DNA from 2 places in the Clostridium sp. CM042 genome. Region 1 is predicted to be linked to the other one. Evidence: riboswitches for the same ligand, from Rfam matches in the RefSeq annotation. Region 1 holds a riboswitch; the other holds the start of a gene.
What was found. Region 1 has a riboswitch for FMN ahead of ribB (3,4-dihydroxy-2-butanone-4-phosphate synthase). Riboswitches for the same ligand answer to the same signal wherever they lie in the genome.
Positions count from the first base shown of each region.

Region 2: another riboswitch for FMN. It lies ahead of ribD (bifunctional diaminohydroxyphosphoribosylaminopyrimidine deaminase/5-amino-6-(5-phosphoribosylamino)uracil reductase RibD); the one in region 1 lies ahead of ribB (3,4-dihydroxy-2-butanone-4-phosphate synthase).

Region 1 is NZ_JBSJES010000002.1:40,330-44,553, reverse strand. Features, by position in the region: gene istA (IS21 family transposase) at 1-1,114, shown strand, start outside; FMN riboswitch at 1,291-1,404, shown strand; gene ribB (3,4-dihydroxy-2-butanone-4-phosphate synthase) at 1,723-2,361, shown strand; gene ACWJJ7_RS18480 (HAD family hydrolase) at 2,528-3,154, shown strand; gene ACWJJ7_RS18475 (phosphotransferase enzyme family protein) at 3,221-4,207, shown strand.
Region 2 is NZ_CM143646.1:3,325,217-3,329,440, forward strand. Features, by position in the region: gene ACWJJ7_RS15850 (amino acid ABC transporter ATP-binding protein) at 1-436, opposite strand, end outside; gene ACWJJ7_RS15855 (amino acid ABC transporter permease) at 470-1,111, opposite strand; gene ACWJJ7_RS15860 (amino acid ABC transporter substrate-binding protein) at 1,158-1,961, opposite strand; FMN riboswitch at 2,272-2,385, shown strand; gene ribD (bifunctional diaminohydroxyphosphoribosylaminopyrimidine deaminase/5-amino-6-(5-phosphoribosylamino)uracil reductase RibD) at 2,703-3,803, shown strand; gene ACWJJ7_RS15870 (riboflavin synthase) at 3,873-4,224, shown strand, end outside.

The DNA.
Region 1 (4,224 bases):
TAAGCAGCAAAAAAAGAAAATTGATATATATGAAGCGTTAAAAGAAGACGATTACGATATAAGTTATCCAACTGTGAGTAACTATATAAATAAATTACTTGAGAATGGAGCCGAGGCATTTATAAAATCAGAATATGAGCTTGGGGATATTTGTGAATTTGATTGGGGGGAAGTAAAGTTAACTATTAATGCTCTGGATAGAACATTTCAAATGGCTGTATTTACATCTGCAAAAGGGAATTATAGATATGCACAGTTATTTGCTAAACAAAATTCAGAGTGTTTTCAAGAAGCTCATGCTTTGTTTTTTGAACATATAGGACAAGTATATAGAACAATCGTTTATGATAACATGAGAGTTGCAGTTAAAAAATTTGTAGGACCTACTGAGAAAGAACCTACGGATGCATTGCTTAAAATGTCCATGTATTATGGCTTTGACTTTAGGTTTTGCAATACTCGAGCTGGAAATGAAAAAGGTCATGTCGAGCGAAGTGTAGAGGTAGTACGACGTAAGTCTTTTTGTAAAAATGATAGTTTTAAATCATTAGAAGAAGCTAATAAATATCTGATGGAAACATGCGATAAATTGAATAGCCAACCACAAAAAATAAAAAATATGAAAACTGCAAAAGAAATTCTTAATGAGGAAAGACAACATATGGGGCCTTATATTGCAAAACTTGACACTGCTAGGATAGAAGAACCTAGAGTGGATAAATATTCGACATTCTCAGTGAATACCTGTCGGTATTCTGTACCTGATATGTATGTTGGAAAAAGAATATTCATAAAAATATATTCCAATGACATTGTTTGCTTTAGTGAGGGTAAAAAAATAGCTTCCCATGAAAAGAAGTTAGGATTTCATGAATGGTCTATTAAGCTTGAACATTATCTTAATACCTTTAAAAGAAAGCCAGGATCATTAGCTTCAAGCACTGCAATGCTACAAGCAGACCCTAGGATTCAAAACATCTATGATACCTATTATAACAAAAAAGAGAAAGATTTTATAGAATTACTTTTATTTATAGGTAAAAGTAATATCTCTAAGGTCCTAAATGCAATAAATTTATCCTGTAAATTATCAGAATATCCTAATAATGGGTAAGTTTCTGTTGCATATTATTAGTTTTTCGTTGTAAACACGCCAGTTAGTGCCCCTAATACCAATGTCCCATTGAAAAGAAACTATTTTAACTTAAGTTTCTCTTTAATGGTTATAATTTGATTTTTTGGTTTGACAAGGAATAATGTGAATGGTATATTAATAATAAAGTTATATAAAGTATCCTTCAGGGTTGGGTGAAATTCCCTATCGGCGGTATAGCCCGCAAGCCGTAAGGCAGATTCGGTTAAATTCCGGAGCCGACAGTATAGTCTGGATGAAAGAAGGTGAATGCAATTATACGTAGTTTTTATTATATATATTTGTTGTGTTCTCAAATCCCCTTAAGGCTGCTTAAGGGGATTTTTTGTGGTGTAATTTAGGAAAATGTGTTAAAAATAAAAACTAACTTTATTACATAATGATCAGTGATCAAGCCATCATTATATAATCAAAAAAGTTAATTTGTAGATAACTGTTTAGCATATACAAAATAGACATGCTAGTGTGATATTGCAGTCATAGCCAAATTCCACAGAAAGATAATACACATACAGTATAAATCTTTAGGTACTTTATGTAAAATTTATTATAATTTGGAGGGGTTTTTAATGAATGAATCACTATTGAATCAATTTGGTAATAATTTACAACGTGTAGAAAAAGCATTGGGTATTCTTAAACAAGGTAAAGGTATAATTCTTGTTGATGATGAAAATCGTGAAAATGAAGGAGATCTTATTTTTCCTGCTGAAACACTTACTGTGCCTCAAATGGCTATGTTAATTAGAGAATGCAGCGGTATTGTTTGTCTCTGTTTAACAGAGGATAAAATTAAAGAGTTAAATTTACCTCAAATGGTTCCTAATAATACATGTAAATATGAAACTGCATTTACTATTTCAATTGAAGCTAAAGAAGGCGTAACTACAGGAGTTTCCGCTGCTGATAGAGTTACTACAATTCTTACTGCTGTAAAAGATGACTGTAAACCTGAAGATTTATGTCACCCTGGCCACGTTTTTCCGCTTTGTGCACGTACAGGAGGGATTTTAGTTAGACGTGGACATACAGAAGGTACTGTTGATCTTATGCGTTTAGCAGGACATAAACCAACAGGAATTTTGTGTGAACTTACAAATGCTGATGGAACAATGATGAAATTGCCACAGATAATTGATTTTGCTAAAAAACATGATATGACTGTTGTTTCTATAGATGATATTTTTGAATATAAACAAAATATGTAAGTTGATGAAATTAAAAACCATCATAGGTGCATTCCTGTGGTGTTTTTTACTATTTATTTTAATGTTCCATTATAACTCAAATCTATGGGATTCTGTATTTTATGCAATGCCCAAATAAATAAGTGATTTTAAAAGTATACTAAATTATTGGGGGAGGAGATAAAAAATGATTAAATTAATAATTTTTGATTACGATGGTGTAATAGTAGATTCACTTCCTACTGTTTACGATATATATAAAACTATAGGAAATAAACTTAATGTGAAAATTCCTGATTCAATTGACGAATTTAGAAAATCATATGGAGCTAATTTTAGTGAATGTTACAAAAATCTTGGCATGGACATAGATGAACAAAAAAAAGCTATGGAAATTTTTGGGGAAGAGATAGGAAATCAAAATCCAGAAATTTTTTATGGAATTAAAGATGTTTTAAGTTGGGCAAATACTTATTACAATTTAACCTTAATATCTTCAAATTATACAAAAGAAGTTATACAAAAGCTTAAAAAGTATAATATATACAAATATTTTTCTTTTATAGATGGTAATTGTACAACCGACAAATCTAAAAAATTTAAACTTATACTTGAAAAATATAATCTTAAAACTAATGAAGTGATAGTAATTGGTGATAGATTATCTGATTATAGTTCTGCAATAGAGGCTAAGATTGAACATATAATTTTAGTTGAATATGGTTGGGGATATGACAGAAGTAAATATCCTAATAATAAATTTGTAATAAATGAGCCAATTCAATTAATAGATGCTATTAAAAAAATTGGCTAGTATTTATAGTAAATATAGCACTATATTGTTCAGACGAATAATTTGTATTGGGGAGATAAAAATATAATGGAGCTTAATAATAAGATTATAAATGCGTGTTTAGACCGCTATGGAATAAGCAGAAACAGTTTAAAAAAGCTTATAAGTCATCAAAATATTGTCTACAGTTATTCTAAAGACAATAAAGAATATATTCTTAGAGTTTCAAATAGTAAAAGAAGAAATTTAAAGTTCATATATGGAGAATTAGATTGGATTAGTTTCTTATCTGATAATAAAGTTTCTGTGTCTAGTGCAATAGAATCTCTTAATGGTAACCTAATTGAAGTTGTAACTGTAGATGGCAATGACTTTTTTATAACAGCTTTTAAAAAAGCATATGGTATATATGCAAAAAAACAATATAGAAATAAAGAATTATTTGAAAATATGGGAAGACTCACAGGTGAAATGCATAACTTATCAAAACAATGCAATTTAAATAAAAAATATTTTTATAGACCTCAATGGCATAATTCAAATTTATTAAATTACATAAACATAACTGTTGACAAAAGTGAGACGATTATATATAAAGAGTTTTACAACACATTAAATGAATTAAATCAATTACCTAAGAATCATTCTTCATACGGGATTATTCATTCTGATATTCACTTTAAAAATTTTAACGTTTCTGATAATGTAATAACATATTTTGATTTTGATGATTGTGAATATGGCTGGTTTGTAAATGATATTTCTATTCAATTATTTTATTTTTATGTAGAAAACTATGATTCTAATGAAAAAGAAGAAGATGCAAGATGCTTTATAAAATATTTTTTAGAAGGTTATAACAAGGAAAATCATTTAGATAATTATTGGATTACGAAATTACCATTGTTTTTAAAATTAAGAGAAATTATAATGTATTCAATGCTATATAATTGGAAAACTTTTGATAGTTGCAGCCCATGGGTAAAGAAATATATGATTTGCAGAAAAGAATGTATAGAAAATAAAAAAACACTTATAGATTTGGATTTTTCTAAACTGTGCCATGAAAAATAATACTTTTTGGGGTAGTA
Region 2 (4,224 bases), on a different replicon from region 1:
CAGAAAGAGTACAAGGATAAGAATTTATTTTATCTAATAAATCCACTTTTAAAAGTAGTTTTTCTGCAATGTCTATAGCATCTTTCTTATCTATATTATTTACTATAATAGGAGCTTCAATTATATTCTCAAGAACGGTTTTATGAGGGAATAGATTGAAGTTTTGAAAAACCATACCTATTTTTTTAGCAGCATTAATTGATTCAATATTATTAATTTTCTTTTTAGATTCTGCAATAGTTGCGCCATTAAATTCAATGAGTCCATTATCTATATGCTCAAGACGACTTATGCACCTAAGCAGAGTGCTTTTTCCAGAGCCAGAAGGACCGATAATTGATATTACTTCGCCTTTTTTTAAACTTAAAGATACATTCTTTAGAACCTGGGTTTTATCATAACTTTTATTTATTTTACATATTTTGAGTAAATCCATAGTAGCACCATCCTTCATTTAGCAGGTTTTTCTTTATTCGTAAACTGAATATTTTTTTTCTAGTTTTTTAAAAGCCAACACAATAAGAGAAGTAAAGATTAAATATATTATTGCGGCAATAAAAAAAGGAGTGATTGTAAAATCTCTAGTTACAATTTCTCTAGCAGCTCTTAGTAAATCTTGTAATCCAATTGCGGCTACTAAAGCAGTATCTTTTATTAGAGTAATTGCCTCATTACAAGTTGGTGGAATTATACGTTTAAAGGCTTGGGGAAGTATTATTTTTGACATAGTTTGTCTATAATTCATGCCTAACACTTTAGCGGCCTCATATTGGCCTTTATCTATAGATTGAATACCGGATCTGAATATTTCTGTAAAATAAGCTCCGTAATTTAAAGAAAAGGTAAGAGCTGCTGCAGTAAAAGGAGAAAATCTAATCCCAATAATAGGTAGCCCGAAATATGTAAAAAACAGTTGGAGAAGTAAGGGTGTTCCGCGAAATAACCAAGTATAGAGGTCCACAATCTTACTAAGTATTTTTAAATTTGAGACTTTAATTAGTGCGCATATTATTCCAAGTGGCATGCAAAAGATTATTGTTGCAAAATACAATTTAATTGTAAAGAGGCTCCCTTTTAAAATATAAGTTGTAATGTCTATATAATTAGCCAAATATAACACTCCTTCAGAATAAGTTCATGATTATTTGAGTAGAAATTTATTGTTTATAAATTATATCTTTTCCGAACCATTTCTTTGATATAGTATTGGCAGTTCCATCATTTTTAATTTCTACTAGTAGTTTATTTATTTCTGCAGTAAGGTTTGTATCAGTTTTTCTTATACCTACGCCATAATCTTCTACTCCTAGGTTTTCATTAAGAACTTTATAATCACCAGGTTTTTTACTAGCATAGTATCTGCCAACTACTTCATCCATTATAACAGCATCAATACGATCAGCGTTTAAATCGAGTAGTGCTTCTGTATTGTTTGAATATTTCTTGGCCTCTTTTAGTGAATTAGTAAGCAGCGAATCTTTAGTAAGTGCAGTTTCGCTGCTACTACCCATTTGCAGGCCTACAATTTTATCATTTAAATCACTTTTTTTAGAAATACTTGACTTGTTTTTTACAATTATTATTTGCTTATTTTGAAGGTATACTTTAGAAAAAGCAATTTGTTCTTTTCTCTTATCTGTCATTGTTAATCCATTCCATATAGCATCAATATCTTTATTATTTAGACTTAATATAATGCCGTCCCATTCTACTGGTTTAAAGGTTACTTTAACGCCCATTCGCTTGCCTACTTCTTTAGCCATATCAATGTCAAAACCTACAATTTCACCGCTATTATCTCTAAATCCCATTGGTGGAAAGTTATCATCAAGACCAATTATTAGTTCTTTTTTATCTTTTATATCATTTAAAGAATTATCAGCTGTGGGGGTGTTTCCGCAGCCAGTTAAAATAGAGGTTGAAAGTATTGCCACAATTAGTAAGTTAAATTTAATTTTCATTATTAACACTCCTTTATAAATCCTATAAATATAATATTACTTTATTACGTTAACTATGTAAAGTGGTAAAATAAAAATAGTTAAACATTAATTAACTTATATATAAATATAAAATCATTACAAGTAGAAATTTTATTAATTTTTTTAGAATAGATGGGAAAATCATAGTAGTATAAATCTCTTTTCCAGTGGAAAATATAAATGAATCTTCTAAAAGTGTTTATAGCTAATATTCTGATTAATTGTTTATTTTTACAGAATTTGCTTGACACTAAAATAACAAAGTGGTATTCTTAAGTTGAAAATTTAATAGATCCTTCAGGGTAGGGTTAAATTCCCAACCGGCGGTATAGCCCGCGAGCCGATAGGTAGATCTGGTTTAATTCCAGAGCCGACAGTAAAGTCTGGATGAGAGAAGGAGAATAATGATAAATATAGGAGATTTCCATTTATTAACTATGGAAGATAGTTAATACTGCTTTTGTATTTTATTGTGAATATATTTAGTAAACAGCACCAGTAGGTGATGATTTAACAGCACCGCAAGGTGATGATTTAACAGCACCGCAAGGTGATGATTTAACTAGATATGTAATTAGTTTATTAAGCCCTGAAAACTTTGTTTTCAGGGCTTTTATTATTTTAGTTAAATATATGATTTTATTTGACCAAAGTTATGCATACTAAGAAAGAAATACTTATGAAGATTGGCGCCATAATTATAGAATTAGGGGTGATAAATTGGACAATTATTATATGAGAAGAGCACTAGAATTATCTAAAAAAGCGGTGGGGTTCGTAAATCCTAATCCATTGGTTGGTGCTGTTATTGTAAAAGATAATAGGATAATCGGTGAAGGGTATCATGAATATTTTGGTGGACCACATGCAGAAGTAAATGCTTTTAAAAATGCCAAAGAAGATGTAGAAGGTGCAACCATGTACGTAACTTTGGAACCTTGTTCGCATTATGGTAAAACGCCACCTTGCGCTGATGCTATAGTGCGAAACAAAATATCTAAAGTAGTAATTGGAATGATAGATCCTAACCCGATGGTAGCAGGGAGAGGCATAGAAATTCTTAGAAACAACGGTATAGAAGTTACTACGGGCATAATGGAAACTGAAATAAAGAAAACAAATGAAATATTTATAAAATACATAACTCATAAAAAACCATTTTGTATCATGAAAACTGCTATGACAATAGACGGAAAAATAGCAACTGAGATTGGTGATTCAAAGTGGATAAGTAATGAAAAATCTAGAGCATATGTGCATGAATTAAGGCAAATGGTAATTGGAATTATGGTGGGAATTGGAACTGTATTAAAGGATGACCCAGAACTTACTACAAGAAGAGAAGGCAAAATTAGCATAAATCCCATAAGAATAATTATAGACAGCACGGCAAAAATACCCTTAGAATCAAAGGTATTAAAATGTGATGATAATACAAAAACTATTATCGTTACAACAAAACTTGCGAAAGATACTAAAATTGAAGCTATTAAACAAAAAGGTGCAGAGGTTATTGTAACTCCGAGTAAAAATAATCGGGTGAATTTAGAATATTTAATGAGAGTACTAGGTGATATGGGAATAGATAGTATTCTGCTTGAGGGTGGCAGTACTCTAAATTATTCTGCATTAGAAGAAGGCATCGTTGATAAGGTTATTACTTTTATTTCTCCGAAAATATTTGGGGGAACAACAGGTAAGACTCCAGTAGGAGGACAGGGAATAGAACATGTGAGTGATGCTATTTTGCTTACGGATACTGAAGTAACTAGATTTAACGAAGACATTATGATAGAAGGTTACGTAAAGAAAGTTGATTAATTGAAAACTATCATCTGATAGTAGTCAATGATGATAATTTATATCGCAACATAGAAAGGAGGTGAATAGATGTTTACAGGGTTAATTGAGGAAATTGGAGAAATAAAGTCTATAGAAAAAGGTGCGAGGTCTGCGAGAATTGCCATAAAAGCTGCAAAGGTTATGTGTGGAATAAAGATTGGTGACAGCGTTAGTACAAATGGAGTGTGCCTTACCGTAACAGAATTTAATAAAAATAGCTTCAGTGTAGATGTAATGGCAGAGACTATAAGAAGTAGTAATTTAGGAAAATTAAAACCTGGTTCTCATGTCAATTTGGAAAGGGCATTAATGGCTAGTGATAGGTTAGGAGGCCATATAGTAAGTGGACATATTGATGGAATAGGAATCATTGTAGAGTTGTGCATCGAAGGAAATGCCA